DNA from 3 places in the Streptomyces sp. NPDC059524 genome. Region 3 is predicted to be linked to each of the others. Evidence: riboswitches for the same ligand, from Rfam matches in the RefSeq annotation. Region 3 holds a riboswitch; each other region holds the start of a gene.
What was found. A riboswitch is a leader RNA that binds a small molecule or an ion and turns the genes downstream of it on or off. The one in region 3 is predicted to bind cyclic di-AMP.

Region 1: it holds a riboswitch for cyclic di-AMP, as region 3 does, so the genes downstream of both, ACFW9D_RS13245 (LysM peptidoglycan-binding domain-containing M23 family metallopeptidase) here and ACFW9D_RS29105 (C40 family peptidase) in region 3, are expected to answer to the same signal.
Region 2: it holds a riboswitch for cyclic di-AMP, as region 3 does, so the genes downstream of both, ACFW9D_RS07430 (M23 family metallopeptidase) here and ACFW9D_RS29105 (C40 family peptidase) in region 3, are expected to answer to the same signal.

The regions. Positions count from the first base shown of each region.
Region 1 covers NZ_JBHYTK010000036.1:7,635-13,048, forward strand. Annotated here, with positions in the region: gene ACFW9D_RS13235 (hypothetical protein) at 1-230, shown strand, start outside; gene ACFW9D_RS13240 (SGNH/GDSL hydrolase family protein) at 263-1,081, opposite strand; gene ACFW9D_RS13245 (LysM peptidoglycan-binding domain-containing M23 family metallopeptidase) at 1,206-1,937, opposite strand; cyclic di-AMP (ydaO/yuaA leader) riboswitch at 1,943-2,123, opposite strand; gene ACFW9D_RS13250 (tyrosine-protein phosphatase) at 2,504-3,301, shown strand; gene ACFW9D_RS13255 (DUF6126 family protein) at 3,311-3,475, opposite strand; gene ACFW9D_RS13260 (helix-turn-helix domain-containing protein) at 3,486-4,112, opposite strand; gene ACFW9D_RS13265 (aspartate aminotransferase family protein) at 4,243-5,414, opposite strand, start outside.
Region 2 covers NZ_JBHYTK010000016.1:54,099-59,512, forward strand. Annotated here, with positions in the region: gene ACFW9D_RS07425 (PP2C family protein-serine/threonine phosphatase) at 1-997, shown strand, start outside; cyclic di-AMP (ydaO/yuaA leader) riboswitch at 1,242-1,395, shown strand; gene ACFW9D_RS07430 (M23 family metallopeptidase) at 1,407-2,471, shown strand; gene ACFW9D_RS07435 (aldo/keto reductase) at 2,638-3,582, shown strand; gene ACFW9D_RS07440 (PrsW family intramembrane metalloprotease) at 3,608-4,909, opposite strand; gene trmB (tRNA (guanosine(46)-N7)-methyltransferase TrmB) at 4,969-5,414, opposite strand, start outside.
Region 3 covers NZ_JBHYTK010000131.1:17,336-22,749, reverse strand. Annotated here, with positions in the region: gene ACFW9D_RS29115 (hypothetical protein) at 1-29, shown strand, start outside; gene ACFW9D_RS29110 (tellurite resistance/C4-dicarboxylate transporter family protein) at 7-1,002, opposite strand; gene ACFW9D_RS29105 (C40 family peptidase) at 1,028-2,227, opposite strand; cyclic di-AMP (ydaO/yuaA leader) riboswitch at 2,235-2,439, opposite strand; gene pcrA (DNA helicase PcrA) at 2,717-5,284, shown strand; gene ACFW9D_RS29095 (peptidoglycan DD-metalloendopeptidase family protein) at 5,313-5,414, opposite strand, start outside.

The DNA.
Region 1 (5,414 bases), on a different contig from region 3:
TGATCACGGCAGCGGTCGGGCTGCGCACTCAACCCGACGGGCCGCCCGAGGCCCGCGTCAGGCACGGCCTGTACCGCGTCCTCCTGCCGTTCATGCTCGGCTGGGCTTTCTTCCTGCTCTGGCTCCCCCGAGCCCTCGGCGCACCGTGGTTCGTCTCGGACCTCTGCCGGCTGGTCGCCATGGCACCCGTCGTGCTGCTCGCCGTCGCGGCGCGACGCCGGGCGCGCTGACCCGGCCGGCAGAGGTCCGGGACCTCGCAGGGTCAGGAAGCCGACTCCAGGTGGGCCTTGATGGCGTGCGGGTCGAGGATGCCCTTGGCCTCGACGCGATCGCCGGAGGACTCGCCGCGCAGACGGCGGCCGATCCAGGGCACGAGGAACTCGCGGGCCCAGTGGATGTCGTCGCGCCGCACCTCGAAGGTGCCGCGGGGCGGCAGCGGGGGCCAGGCCTGCTCGGGGTCGGCGGGCACGTCCACGCCGAGGACCTGCCCGGCGCGCAGGGCGACGCGGGTGTGCCCCTCGGGCGAGAGGTGCAGCCGGTCGTCGTCCCAGGCCCGGCGGTCCTGCACGGAGCGCAGGGACCACAGGTCGAGCACCGGGCAGCCGTACCGGTCGGCGATGGCGCGCACGTGCATGTTGTACGTGGCGATCTTGCCGCGCAGATGCTTGAGGACGGCCACGTCGCGGGTGTCGAAGCCGGTGGCGACGAGGACGGTCCCGGCGGCCTCGGAAAGCCGGGCCACGGCCTTCTCGAAGCGCTCGGCCACGTCGTCCGGGTCGGTGCCGGGACGGATGATGTCGTTGCCGCCGGCGACCAGGCTCACCAGGTCGGGGGCGAGCTCCAGGGCCTTGGGGAGCTGGTGCTCGACGATCTGGTCGATGAGCTTGCCGCGCACGGCCAGGTTCGCGTACTGGAACGTGTCCTCGGGGACCCGGTCGTCGAGGAGGACGGCGAGCCGGTCGGCCCAGCCCACGAAGCTGCCGTCGGGCCCGGGGTCCCCGACGCCTTCGGTGAAGCTGTCCCCCACCGCCGCATAGGACCGAATCGTGCCGCCGCTGAGTGATCTCGATTCGTTTGCCACGACCACACATCCTTCACCCTGACCTGTGACCTACGCGACCGTAGCCAGGGGTTGACGAGTGGTGAGATACAGCACTCGGCGCCCGGGGAATATCCGGGCGCCGAGTGTGGATCATGCGCGTGGGTCAGATGGAGACGCCGTGCGCGCGCAGGTACGCGACCGGGTCGACGTCCGAGCCGTAGTTCGGGGTGGTGCGGATCTCGAAGTGCAGGTGCGGGCCGGTCACGTTGCCGGTCGCGCCGGAGAGGCCGATCTGCGTGCCGGCGGAGACGGCCTGGCCGGCCGAGACGCCGAGCTGCGACAGGTGGGCGTACTGCGAGTAGTGGCCGTCGGCGTGCTGGATGACGACCTGGTTGCCGTACGCGCCGCCGTTGCCGGCGGAGACGACGGTGCCCGCGGCGATGGCCTTGATCGGGGTGCCGGTGGGCACGACGAAGTCGGTGCCGGTGTGGTAGCCGCTGGACCACATGCTGCCGTTCTGGTGGTACGGCGTGCCCTCGGTGGCGTCGACCGGCTTCACGTAGGCGGCGGTGGAGGTGCTCGCCTGGGTGGCCGTGGTCTTCGCGGCGCCGCCGAGGGTGAGCTTCTCGCCGGGCTTGATCAGGCCGGCGTCGGAGCCGATCACGGACTTGTTGTCCGCGTAGAGCTTCTTCCAGCCGCCCTCGACGTTCTCCGCCTTGGCGATCTTGGAGAGCGTGTCGCCGGCCTTGACCGTGTAGGTCTGGGCGGTGGCGGCCTGCGCACCGGTGGCGCCGATCAGCGGCAGCGCGAGCGCGGCACCACCGACGGTGGCGACGGCGGCGGCGCGGCCGAGACGGAAGGACTTCGGGCGGCGGTGCTTACCCTGTGCGGGCATGACGAGATTCCTCTCCGTCGCCTGCGAGGTGAGCTGTCGGGTTCGGACGGGAGATGTCCGGCCGCACCCTTGCCATTCCTGACAGGGACACGACTTCACCCCGAGCCGCTGTGGGGAATTCCCGGGCGGCGTTCTTGCCTGTGGGTCCCCCGCTCCTGCCGTCACGGGTCGTAGTGAGGAATCCGGGCGGCGGCAGGACTAGGCGTTCCGACCGGAATGAGACGTGACCGTAGGGCAGCAGGAAACGAAGCGACAAGTTCCGAATTCCCTCTGACCTGCCTTTTCTTGATCGTTCACGCCTTTCCTGCGTCACCCTGCGTCTATCCCGCCCGCTTTACCGGCGCCTTACCCTAAGGAATTCCCGGGAAAGCCGTCCGGAAGATCCGCCACGGACCGTCACGGATATGACGCTGCTCACGCGACGGGCGACAACGTCCGCAAATCTGCGGACAGTTAATGACGTATAGGCCAAAACGGACACATGGTTGCCCTCTAAATCCATGTCGTATCGTCGGGAGCGCGCCCGCCGGCGAGCAGCGCCGGTGACCCGACCGGGAGGAGCACCCGTGACGCAGCACGCCCCGTCCACCGAGCCCGAGCTGACCGGAGTGCGCAACTTCCGCGACGTGGGCGGCCTCCCCACCGTGGACGGCCGGCGCGTGCGCCCCGGCGTGCTTTTCCGCAGCGGACACCTCGCCCACGCCACGGCCGAGGACGCGGCGTTCCTCTCCGGGCTCGGCCTGCACACGATCTTCGACTTCCGCAACGCGGCGGACCAGAAGCTGGAGGGCGCGGACGTCGCGCTGCCCGGCGTGCGCAATGTGAACCTGCCGCTGTCCGACCCGGCGGACGGCTCCGAGTTCTGGAAGATGGTCCGCGACGGCGACATGGACCAGCTCCGGTCGCTCCTCTCCGGGGGCCGCGCCGCGGACCGCATGATCAACTCGTACCGGTCGATCATCACGGACCGCACGGCCGAGCACGGCCGGGTGCTGCGCGCCGTCGCCGAGGACAGCGTGCCCGCGCTGATGCACTGTGCGGCGGGCAAGGACCGGGCCGGTCTGTCGATCGCCGTGACACTGCTCGCGGTCGGCGTCGAGCGCGAGGCCATCGAGGCGGACTACCTGGAGTCGAACGCGAAGCACCGCCGCTACAAGGTGCACCGCAGCTCCACGTCCCCGGACGCCTACTCCCCCGAGGTCATGGAGCTGCTCAGCCCGCTGTTCGACGCGCGCGCCGAGTACCTGCGCGCCGCCTTCGAGACCATCGAGCAGCACTGGGGCGGCACGGAGCGCTACTTCGCGGAGGGTCTCGGGCTCACCGCGGCCGACCGGGACCGGCTGCGCGAGCGCCTGCTCGTCTGACGGCTGCGGCTACCGGTTCGCGCCCAGGGTGAAGAGCAGGTAGATGAACCCGGCGAAGGCGTGCCCCGCGAAGACGTAGAGGAGGACGCGCACCAGGATGCCGCGCGGCATCTTGTCCTCGATGTTGCGGGCGGCGGGCTTGGGGGCGTCGGTGGGCTCGGTCGCGTCACTCATGTCGGGCCTCTCAGACCTCTCGGATCGGAGCCGACGCCGGGCCGAGGCACAGGGCGGCGGTCGGACTCTGCAGCAGGGTGTGGACGAAGAGCAGCTCAGCCCCGGACCGGTCCGCCGCGGCGATGCGGTGCGGGGTGAGCGAGTCGAAGTGGGCACTGTCGCCCGGCTCCAGGCGGTACGAGGTGTCGCCGAGGCGCAGCTTGAGCCGCCCCTCCAGGACGTACAGCCACTCCTCCCCCGGGTGCACCCGCACGATGTCGCCCTGGGTCCCGTACGGGACGTGGACGCGCAGCGACTGCATGGCGCGGCCGGGGGAACCGGCCTGGAAGTAGGTCCAGCCGCCGGCCTCGGTGGGCTCCATGGCGGCGGACCGGACGACGGCGTCGCGGTCGGCCGGGGTCTCACCGAGCAGCTCGGAGACCGTGGTGCCGTAGATCCGGGCGAGTCCGAGCAGCATCGGCAGCGAGGGCTGGCGCTGCCCGGTCTCCAGGCGGGACAGATGGGCCGGGGACAGACCGGCGGAGCCGGCGGCGGCCTCCAGGGTGAGGGAGGCGCGGCGGCGCAGGGCACGCAACTGGGGTGCGACGGCGGGCAGCTCCGGCGGTTCCGGAGTACCCTCCGGGGAGGCAGGGCTCATGCTGACGATTCAGCCAGAAGCCTGCCTCTCCGGCAAATTGCTTGCCTCAGAGGCAAAATTTCCCGCGGTTTCCGGTCACCGGCCGCCCGTCGCTCCCTGCCGGTCCCTGCTCCCGGTCACCCGCCTCCGGTCACCGATTGGCCACCGCCTGCTTGATCAGGGTCTTGCTGAAGTCCCACATCAGCCCGCCCCCGCTGTGCGCGTCGTCCATGACGGCGGTGAACGCCTCGACGAACCGCTCGACGTCCGCCTCGTCGACGACCAACGGCGGGATCAGCTTGATGACCTCCAGATGGTCCCCGGAGACCTGGGTGAGGATCCGGTGCTTCTGGAGCAGCGGCACCACGACCATCTGCGCGAACAGGCCCTTGCGGGCGGCCTGCAGCATGGTCCAGCGGCTGCGCAGCTTCAGGGACTTGGGCCGGCCGAACTCGATGCCGATCATCAGGCCGCGCCCGCGCACGTCGCTGAGCAGCTCGTAGCGGTCGGTCAGCGCGGCCAGCCGGGAGGACAGCAGGCCGCCCATGGCGCGGGCGTTCGCGACGATCTGGTCGTCCTCCATGACGGACAGGACGGCGAGCCCGGCGGCCATCGCCTGCGCGTTGGAGCCGAAGCTCGCCGAGTGGACGAGGACCCGGTCCATGGACGAGTAGACCTTCTTGAAGATCCAGTCCTTGCCCAGCGTCGCGCCGACCGGCACATAGCCGCCCGACAGCGCCTTCGCGACGCACACCAGGTCCGGCTCGACCCCGTCCTCGTGCTGGTACGCGTAGAAGTCGCCGGTGCGGCCGAGGCCGGTCTGCACCTCGTCGGCGATGAGCAGCGCCTTGTGCTTGTGCAGCAGTTCCTGGGCGGCGCGCAGATAGCCGGGCGGCGCCTCGTGCACGCCCTTGCCCTGGATCGGCTCGACGATGAGGGCGGCGACGTCCCCCTGCTTCAACTCCCGGGCCAGGGCGTCGAGATCGCCGAGCGGGACGGCGGTGTCGGGCAGCAGCGGGGCGAAGCCGTCGCGGAAGCCGTCCTCCCCGTTGACCGAGAGGGAGCCCGTCGTCAGGCCGTGGAAGGCGTGCGCGCAGTACAGGACGCGCGGCTTGCCGGTCGCGTACCGGGCGAACTTCAGGGCGGTCTCGACGGCCTCGGTGCCGCTGTTGCCGAAGAACACCCGGTCCAGGTGCGGGCTGTGCGCGATCAGCTTCTCGGCCAGCAGCCCCGGCAGCGGCTGGCAGTCGAACCGGGTGAGGTCGGCGAGCGAGGCGTCGAGCACGTCGTGCAGCGCCTTGCGCACCACGGGGTGGTGGCGGC
Region 2 (5,414 bases), on a different contig from region 3:
GTACAGCACCCCGGCGGGCTTCGCCGGTTCCCCTCTGTTCAGTGCCGCACCCCTGGTGGCGGCCCCCTTCTTCTCGATGCGCGCCACGATCCTCGCCGGTGTCGCCTCGATCGCGGCGATCGTCGCCGTCCATCTGCGCTTCACGAACGACTTCGGCTCCGACATCGTGACCGAGATGGTCACGGTGGCCACCGTCTGCCTGCTCGCCTGCTTCATCAACCGGATCGTGCGGCACAGCAGCGAACAGCTCGCCTCCGCCCGGCACATCGCGGAGGCGGCCCAGCGCGCCGTCCTGCCGGCCCCGCCCGGCCGGACCGGCGGCCTGGACGTCGCCGTGCGCTACGAGGCCGCGCAGGCGGGCGCGTTCATCGGCGGCGACCTCTACGCGGTGCAGGACACCCCGCACGGCGTGCGCGTCGTCGTCGGCGACGTGCGGGGCAAGGGCATGGGCGCGGTGTCGGCGGTGGCCGTCGTCATCGGCGCGTTCCGCGAGGCCGCCGAGCAGGAGGGCAGCCTGGAGAACGTGGCCCGGCGCCTGGAGCGGGCGCTGGCCCGCGAGGGCACCCGGCGCAGCGGCGTCGACGACTTCGAGGGCTTCACGACGGCGGTGCTCGCCGAGTTCCCGTACGGGGCGGGCCTGGTGCGGGTGCTCAACCGCGGGCACCCGGAGCCGCTCCTGCTGCACGGCGACGGCACGCTGCGGATGCTCGGTCCGGGCGAGGCCGCGCTGCCGCTCGGTCTGAGCGCGCTGGGCAGCTGGCCGGACCGGGCCACCGAGGAGGCGTTCCCCGCCGGCGCCACGCTGCTGCTCTACACCGACGGCCTGTCCGAGGCGCGCGACGCGCACGGCGTCTTCTACGACCCGGCGGACCGGCTGTCGGGGCGGAGGTTCAGCGGACCCGAGGAACTGCTCGCGGAGGTCGCCGAGGAGGTCCGGGAGCACACCGGCGGGGGCGCGCGGGACGACATGGCGCTGCTCGCCGTGCGACGTCCTTGATCGACATCACGGGGGGTGATCGAACGGCACCCCTGCGCATAACAATTGATACAGCGTCAGAAAGTCGTGGCGGATCCGTGTCCTCCGACTCGGGGTCAACTCGCCCGATTCCGCCCGCTCGTGCCCTGATAAGTCCAGGCCAAAGACGTGAACGATCAGTGGGAACGGCTTGGAAATCGTGTCGGCTGTCTATTAACGTTCGATAACGCAGCGCGGTCGTCCCAGCCGTCACAAGAGTCGGCTCCGCGCGCACGCGCTTAATCCCGAAAGGGAGCCGGGGAACCACCAACTTGGGGTGAATCGGACCGTAGCGACGCATGTGCGTCCGTCTACGCCCGTAGGAGACCTTCCTGCTCCGAACCCGTCAGCTAACCCGGTAGGCGAGAAGGAAGGAAAGGAGAGCGCCCCCGTGGCGTCGAACCGGCCTGCCCCCGAGTTCTCCTACGGCTCCGCCGAAGCGTCTGACGACTTCGGCGTCGAGCGAGAGAACTGGGAGGAGTGGAACCCCACCGAGGAGTCCGTCCGACCGGTCCGCGGCCGGCACCGCGTGGCCCGCCAGCGCGGCGGACTCGCGCGCAGCTCCACGGTTCTCGGCGTCGGCGTGATCGCCGCCGTCGGCGCCGGCGGCATCGCCACCGCGCAGGGCGGCAAGCCCGCGGTCTCGCTCTCCATGCCCGACCTTTCCGCGGTCAAGGACTCGCTGCCCGAGGCCAAGTCCCTGCCGGGCGTGGGCGCGCTCATATCCGGCTCGGACGACTCCGCCGACTCCGCGTCCGACGGCTCGCCGGCCGCGCAGGCCGCCCCGCTCACCACGGTGACCGACGGCGCGCAGGGACAGTCCGACGCGGGCGAGGCCCTGCGGGCCCGCATCATGGCCCAGGCCGAGACGCAGCAGTCCGCCGCCGAGGAGGCCGAGCGCCAGGCCGCCGAGGAGGCCGCCGCGCAGAAGGCCGCCGAAGAGGCCGCCGAGCAGCAGAAGGCCGCCGAGGCCAAGGCCGCCGCCGAGAAGAAGGCGGCCGAGGAGGAGGCCAAGCGCAAGGCCGAGGCCGAGCGCCTCGCCAAGCTGGCCAAGAGCTACAAGCTCCCCGTCGCCTCGTACACGCTCACCGGCACCTTCGGGCAGCCGGGCTCCATGTGGTCCTCCGGCTACCACACGGGCCTCGACTTCGCGGCCTCCACCGGTACGCCGATCTACGCGATCCACTCCGGGACCGTCACCGAGGCGGGCTGGGCCGGTGCCTACGGCTACCGCACCGTCCTCACCCTCGACGACGGCACCGAGCTGTGGTTCTGCCACCAGTCCTCGATGAACGTCAGCGTCGGCCAGAAGGTCAGCACCGGCGACGTCATCGGCCGCGTCGGCGCGACCGGCAACGTGACGGGCGCCCACCTCCACCTCGAGGTCCACCCCGACGGCCAGGCCACGGGCGTCGACCCGGCCGCCTGGCTGCGCGACAAGGGCCTCGGTCTCTGACCTTCCCCGATCCCCGGCGGTCCTGGCGGCAACCCCCCGACGCCAGGGCTGCCGGTTCCGCGTGCCCGCGCGCGCCCGCCGGCCGACACCCCGTCAGACCGACTGAGGTCCACCTCCGCCGGAACCGGCCGGAATACCGGATTCTGTGCGGGCGTTGAGAGGGTTCATGACTTCTCTGCGCTCACTCGGCTCCTCGGACCTCGAGGTCTTCCCCCTCGCCCTCGGTGGCAATGTCTTCGGCTGGACGGCGGACGAGGCCGCCTCCTTCGCGGTCCTCGACGCCTACACCGCCGCCGGCGGCAACTTCATCGACACCGCCGACTCCTATTCGGCGTGGGTGGAGGGCAACGAGGGCGGCGAGTCCGAGACCGTGATCGGCCGCTGGCTGGCCGCGCGGGGCCGGCGCGACGACGTCGTCATCGCCACGAAGGTGAGCCAGCACCCGCGGTACCAGGGCCTGTCCGCGGACAACATCAAGGCCGCCGCCGACGCCTCGCTGCAGCGCCTGGGCACCGATCACATCGACCTGTACTACACGCACTTCGACCAGCCCGACGTGCCCGTCGAGGAGATCATCGGCGCGCTCGACGAGCTGGTGCGGGCGGGCAAGGTCCGCTACATCGCGGCGTCCAACATCACCCCGGCCCGCCTCCAGGAGTCCCTGGACCTCTCCGACCGCGAGGGCCTCGCCCGCTACGTCGCCCTGCAGCCGCACTACAACCTGGTCTCGCGCGACACGTACGAGGGCGCACTGGAGCAGGTCGCCTCCCGCGCGGGCCTCGGCGCCGTCCCGTACTACGCGCTCGCCTCCGGCTTCCTCACCGGCAAGTACCGCACCGGCGTCACCGTCGACAGCGCGCGGGCGCAGGGCGCGGCCCGGCACCTGGAGACCGCGCGCGGGCAGGCCGTCCTCACGGCCCTCGACGAGATCGCCAAGGAGCGCGACGCGCAGGTCGCCACCGTCGCCCTGGCCTGGCTCGCCGCGCAGCCCACCGTGACCGCGCCGATCGCCTCGGCGCGCACCGTGGAGCAGCTCCCGGCGCTGCTCGCCGTCGCGGACCTCGAACTCACCGAGTCCGAGCTCCAGCGCCTCGGCCGCGCCTCCGCCTGACCGACAGCGGGCAGGCCCGGCAGGCCTAGTACCGGTACGGGTTGTAGTACGGGGGGCCCTGCACCGGCGGCCCCGCGTACACCGGCCACACCGGCACGACGGCGCGGGCCGCGTAGGCGAGGGCGGCCCGCGCGTAGCCCTGCCGCCGCCACAGCGCGTCGAGCAGCTCCCGCTCCCGTACGACGAAGTCGGCGCCGGCCCGGCCGCGGGCGCCGCGCCGGCGCAGCAGGGCGAGCGAGGTCGCGTACTCCTCGTACTCGGTGACCGCCGTCAGGGCCTCCTTGCCGCCGAAGTGCGCCGCGTACTCGCGGGCCAGGCGGCGGGCCTTGAGGGAGCCGAGCGCGAAGGGTTCGGGCGGGGCGAGCCAGCCGGCGGCCACATAGGCGGGCAGCTCCTCGCGGACGGCGCGCAGCTCGCGCTGGCGCAGGAACACGGCGAGCCAGGTGAGCAGCCCGAACACCGGCACCATGAACGTGGCGTAGACGGCGAAGAAGCCGTACTCGCCGAAGTTCGACGAGCCGTTCCAGAAGGCGTGCATGCCCATCGCGGTGAGGAGTCCGGCGAGCGGCAGCAGCACGCGGCGCACCTGGCCGCGGTCGGGGGCGGTGACGGCGGCGATGCCGAAGCCGATGCCGGTCAGCACCGTGAACAGCGGATGCGCGAACGGCGACATGACGACGCGGACGAAGAACGTCGCGGCGGTCACCGAACTGAGCCCTGGGCCTGTGCCGCTGATCTGGTCGGTGCCGAACGCGTTGCCCAGATAGAGGATGTTCTCGGTGAACGCGAAGCCGGTCGCGGTGACCCCGGCGATGACGATGCCGTCGACGACCCCGGCGAAGTCGCGTCTGCGGAACAGGAAGACGAGCAGCACCGCCGCCGCCTTCGCCGACTCCTCGACGACGGGCGCTATGACGGTCGCGCCGAGGGTGTCGGCGCTGGTCGGATCCGCAGTCGCGGTCGCTATCCAGCGGGTGGCGAAGCTGTTCGCCACGATCGCGATGAGGGCCGCCGCGCAGGCGCCCCACGCGAACGCGAACACCGTGTTCCGCCAGGGGCCCGGCCGGACCCGGTCCAGCCAGCGGAAGGCGGATATCAGCAGCGGCACCGGCAGCACGGCCAGGCCGAGGCCGACGAGGAAGCCCTCCGTGCCGGTCTGCTCCCGCACCAGCGCCAGGATCACCGCGCCGGACAGCGCGAGCAGCGCGGCGAGCGCCGTGGCCCGCACGCCCTTCCGCTCCCACCAGCGCGGATGCGGGACCGCGCCGCTCGGCGGGGTGCCGAGGGCGTGGTCCTGATGCGGTGGATAGGTGGGGTACGGGGCCACGGATTGACCCTAACGAGGGATGCGGGGCGCCGCGACGGGGCCCGTCCCCGGGGCGGGGCTCAGCGGCGCGTGAACAGCAGGTCGTGCACCACGTGGCTCTTGTCCAGGCCCTTGCCCTCGAACCGGGTCAGGGGGCGGAACTCGGGGCGCGGGGCGTAGCCGCCGTCCGCGATCGTGTTCACGTAGTCGGGGTGCGCGGTGAGGACCTCGAGCATCTGCTCCGCGTAGTCCTCCCAGTCCGTCGCGCAGTGCACCAGCGCACCCGGCTTCAGCGGGCCGGCGACCAGGGACAGGAACTCGGGCTGGATCAGGCGGCGCTTGTTGTGCCGCTTCTTCGGCCACGGGTCGGGGAAGTAGACGCGCAGGCCGTCGAGGCAGTCGTCCGGCAGCATCGAGCGCAGCAGGATGATCGCGTCCCCGTTGGCGACCCGGACGTTGCTCAGCCCGTTGCGGTCCGCCAGATTGAGCAGGTTCCCCTGGCCCGGCGTGTGCACGTCGACGGCGA
Region 3 (5,414 bases):
ACATCCTCATCGCCGTCCTGTGGACCTGAGCGCCGCCGACGACCTGACCGCTCCCGTCGCCGTCGCGAGCCACACCGCGACCGCGATCCACACGAGCACCCGCCCCGGCGTCTCCAGCCACGACGTCTCCACGGCGGTGGCGACCATCAGCGTCGCCACCGCGGTCATCCCCATCGGGAACACCGTCGACCAGCGCCGCACGTCGTAGTGCGGCCGGGGCCGCACCACCTCGCCCACGCACAGCACGACGTACCAGCTGAGATCGAGCGTGAGCAGCAGCCCGGCCATGAACCGCAGGACCTCGGTGTCCTGGTTGTTCCACAGGTCACCCGCCCGCCCCGCGAGCACGAGCCGCGCCGCCGCGAGCGCCGAGATCGCGAGCGCGCCGCCCGCCACCCAGTGGTCCCCGGCCCCGGTCAGCACCTGCCGCAGATCGAAGCGGACGAACGCCGCCGCGTAGACCACGAGCCCGAACCAGAAGAACCCCACCGCCGCGTAGCCCAGCCACGCCACGTGCGCCGACGCGCTCAGCGTCGCCCCGAGCACCGCAAGGGCCTGCGTCGCGACGCACGTGATGAAGACGGCGCCGGGCATCTTCGGCCGCCAGTGCCGCACCACGGCCACGAACAGCACCGGCCACACCACCACCGCGATCCCCAGCAGCACCTCGGCGAACCCGAGGCTCCCGGCCAGCGCGTACCGCGTGCCGAGCACACACGTCGCGGCCACCGCCGTGAGCGCCGCGGGCGTGTCCGCCTCCCGCTCCCAGCGGCCCCGGTCCCCGAACAGGCGGGCGAGGAACACGACCGCGAGCAGCCCCCACAGCGCCGAGCCCAGCACGAGGAACACCGTCGACAGCACGTCCTGCCCGAGCAGGTGGAGGCCGATCGAGACGATGCCGGTGGCCATGACGGCGGCGCCGGCGGCCGGCGGGATCGTCGCCCAGGGTGAGGCGGGTGCGGTGTCGGGGGTCCCGGGCACGTCCGGGCGGTCGCGGTCCACCGCCCGAACGTAACCGCGAGCGGCGTCAGGCGGGGCGCACCACGCTGTGGATCGACGCGGTGCCGTCGTAGTAGATCGACTCCTCGCGCACGTACGCGCCCGGCTTCGGGGCGTGGATCATGATGCCGTCGCCCTTGTAGATGCCGACGTGACTGATGTCGTCGTAGAAGAAGACCAGGTCACCGGGCTGGATGTCGGACAGCGGGACCGTCGTGCCGAACTCCACCTGGTCCCACGTGGTGCGCGGCAGCGTGACACCGGCCGCCTTCCAGGCCGCCCCGGTCAGCCCCGAGCAGTCGTACGAGTCCGGGCCCGTCGCGCCCCACACGTACGGCTTGCCCTCCTGGGCCTTGGCGAAGGCGAGGGCCTTCGCGGCCTTCGTGGCGTACGAGGTGTCCGTCGAGCCCGAGTCGGAACCGGAGCCCGTGCCCGGGTCCGTCGTGCCGGAACCGGTGCCCGAGCCCTCCTCCTGGCGGGCGGCTTCCTCGGCCTTCCGCTTGGCCTCTTCCTCGGCCTTCTGCTTCGCGGCGAGCTCGGCGGCCTTCTTGCGGGCCGCCTCCTGCTTCTGCCGCTCGATCGCGGCCAGCCGCGCCTTCTCCTCGGCCGTCAGCTCCGACAGCAGCTTCCGGGCGTCGGCGAGCTTCGACTGGACGGTCTGCTTGGACGTCTTCAGCTCGGTCTGCGACGTCGTCAGCTGCTTCAGGCTCTCCTGCGCCTCGGTGCGCTTCTTCGCCGTCTCGCGCTGCTGCACCTGGTAGTCGTCGACCGCCTTCTTCTGGCGGGAGGTCAGCCGGCTCATCAGCTGGTCCTGGGCGAAGTAGTCCTCGGGGTTCTCCGCGAGGAACATCGTCGCCGTGTCGCTCACCCCGCCCGTGCGGTACTGCGCGGCGGCGAACCGGCCGAGCTCCTCGCGGGCCGTGTTCATCTTCTCCGTGCGCTGCGCGATGTCGTCGAGGAGATGATCGACCTGCTTCTTCTTGCCGGTGGTCCGCTCCTGGGCCGCGTTGTACTTCTGCGTGGCCACCTCGGCCTGGCGGTAGAGCGTGTCGACCTTCTTCTGCACCTCTTCGAGGCTCGGCTTCGCGGGCTGGGCCGGCGCGGCCTGGGCCGTCTGCGAGAGCAGCGCGACGGAGGTGAGGGCGGCGGTCGTGATGCCGACCGCGGGGGTCGTACGGGTGCCGCCGGTCATCCGGGAGCGGGTACGCGGCTTGCGGTGCGACGCCAAGGCAGGCGACTCCTTCCGTAATCCGCCTACCGGGTTAGCTGTCGGGTTCGGGCTCGTACACCGTCGCTTCGGTGCGCGGTGGTGCACGTCGTACGGAAGGCTGCCCTACGGCCAACCATCCGGCGCCGCCGGACTGTTGACCGATTCACCCCAAGGTCGGTGGGTCCCCGGTTCCCTGCCTCTCGGCGTACGGAACTCGGCGGGGGCTGCCCGCTCGCCGCGTTGTTCGCGGGCGGGGGGACGGGCTGCCCGCGCAGCACCGTAGCCAACTCGTGTTGCTGCTGTGAAGGTTGATGTTCGATATGCCCGATACATTTTCGTGACCATTTCCATGATCTCTACGCCGCGGGCCCCGAACGGCCTTTGCTGTCGCGCTGGGTTACCGGGCCGTCGCAAAGGGTGGTGCGAGGGGTGTCACCGTGAATGCGAGGAGCGTCTCCGTGAAGGTGACGGCGGGCTGTCGGTGGGGCGGCCTAGACTCGGAGAGCGATGAGCAGCCTCTTTGACGACAGCTTCCTGGCCGGCCTCCAGTCCCCTGCGGAGGAGCCCCCGCCGCCGCCCGAGGACCCCGAGCACGACGGGGCCCCCGAGCCGCTTCCGGACGACCTGTTCGGGGGGAAGTTCGACGCGCCCGTGGACCGGGACACGCACTACCGCGACGGGGCGCCCCGCCCGGCCCTGGACCCGGAGGCCCTCCTGGAGGGGCTGAACGAGAACCAGCGGGCGGCCGTGGTGCACGGCGGCTCCCCCCTGCTCATCGTCGCGGGCGCCGGCTCCGGCAAGACCCGCGTCCTCACGCACCGCATCGCGTACCTGCTCGCCCAGCGCGGCGTGCACCCCGGCCAGATCCTCGCGATCACGTTCACGAACAAGGCCGCGGGCGAGATGAAGGAGCGCGTCGAGGCCCTGGTGGGCCCGCGGGCGAACGCGATGTGGGTCTCCACCTTCCACAGCGCCTGCGTCCGCATCCTGCGCCGCGAGTCCAAGCGGCTGGGCTTCACGTCCTCCTTCTCGATCTACGACGCGGCCGACAGCAAGCGGCTCATGGCCCTGGTCTGCCGCGACCTGGACCTCGACCCGAAGAAGTTCCCGCCGAAGTCCTTCAGCGCCAAGATCAGCAACCTGAAGAACGAGCTGATCGACGAGGAGGACTTCGCCGCCCAGGCCGCCGACGGCTTCGAGAAGACCCTCGCCCAGGCCTACGCGATGTACCAGTCCCGCCTCCGCGAGGCGAACGCGCTGGACTTCGACGACCTGATCATGACGACGGTCAACCTGCTGCGCGCCTTCCCCGACGTCGCCGAGCACTACCACCGCCGCTTCCGGCACGTCCTGGTCGACGAGTACCAGGACACGAACCACGCGCAGTACGCCCTGGTCCGTGAGCTGGTCGGCACCGCCGCCGCCCACGACGCGGAGGTGGAGGCGGGCGTGGACGCGCCGCCGAGCGCGGACGACCCCGGCCCGGCCGAGCTGTGCGTCGTGGGTGACGCCGACCAGTCGATCTACGCCTTCCGCGGCGCCACGATCCGCAACATCCTCCAGTTCGAGGAGGACTACCCGGACGCGACGACGATCCTCCTGGAGCAGAACTACCGCTCCACCCAGACGATCCTCTCCGCGGCCAACGCGGTCATCGAGCGCAACGAGTCCCGCAGGCCCAAGAACCTGTGGACGAACGCGGGCGCGGGCGCCCAGATCACCGGCTACGTCGCGGACACCGAGCACGACGAGGCCCAGTTCGTCGCCGACGAGATCGACCGGCTGACCGACGCGGGCGACGCGAAGGCCGGCGACGTCGCCGTCTTCTACCGGACGAACGCGCAGTCCCGTGTCTTCGAAGAGGTCTTCATCCGCGTCGGCCTCCCGTACAAGGTCGTCGGCGGCGTCCGCTTCTACGAGCGCAAGGAGGTCCGGGACGTCCTCGCGTACCTGCGGGTGCTCGCCAACCCGGAGGACTCCGTCCCGCTGCGCCGGATCCTGAACGTGCCGAAGCGCGGCATCGGCGACCGCGCCGAAGCCATGATCGACGCCCTCTCCCAGCGCGAGAAGATCTCCTTCCCGCAGGCCCTGCGCCGGGTCGACGAGGCGTACGGGATGGCGTCCCGCTCGACGAACGCGGTGAAGCGGTTCAACACGCTGATGGAGGACCTGCGCACGATCGTCGAGTCCGGCGCCGGCCCGGCGACGGTCCTCGAAGCCGTCCTGGAGCGCACCGGATACCTCGCCGAGCTCCAGGCCTCCACCGACCCGCAGGACGAGACCCGCATCGAGAACCTGCAGGAACTCGCGGCCGTGGCCCTGGAGTTCGAGCAGGAGAACGCGGCCGCGGAGGAGGGCGCGCAGACCGAGGCCTCCGGCGGCACGCTCTCGGACTTCCTGGAGCGGGTCGCGCTCGTCGCCGACTCCGACCAGATCCCCGACGAGGACGACGACGGCAGCGGCGTCATCACACTGATGACCCTGCACACCGCGAAGGGCCTCGAGTTCCCCACGGTCTTCCTGACCGGCCTGGAGGACGGCGTCTTCCCGCACATGCGCTCCCTCGGCCAGACCAAGGAGCTGGAGGAGGAGCGCCGGCTCGCCTACGTCGGCATCACGCGCGCCCGCGAGCGGCTCTATCTGACCCGCTCCTCGATGCGCAGCGCCTGGGGCCAGCCCTCGTACAACCCGCCGTCGCGGTTCCTGGAGGAGATCCCGGCCGCGCACCTGGACTGGAAGCGCACGGGTCCGGCGACGCCTTCGGCGACGGCCGGCCGCGGTGGCTTCGGCGGCTCCGGCGGCGGCTTCGGCAAGAGCGGTGTCGCGGCCTCGCTGTCGTCGACCCTGTCGTCGCGCTCGCGCACGACGCCCGCGTTCGCCACGAGCCGGGGGCGGGCGGGCGACAAGCCGGTCGTGGCCCTCGCGGTCGGCGACCGCGTCACGCACGACCAGTTCGGCCTGGGCACGGTCGTGGGGGTCAACGGGCAGGGCGACAAGGCGGAGGCGACGATCGACTTCGGCGACCCGAAGCCGAAGCGGCTGCTGCTGCGCTACGCGCCGGTCGAGAAGCTGTAACCCGGCAGGGCGGGGCCGGACGGGGCCGTCAGGTCGGGTCGAGGCCGTGGCTGCGCAGCCACGGCAGCGGGTCGACCGCGGCGCCGCCACCGGGGTGCACCTCGAAGTGCAGGTGCGGGCCGGTCGAGTT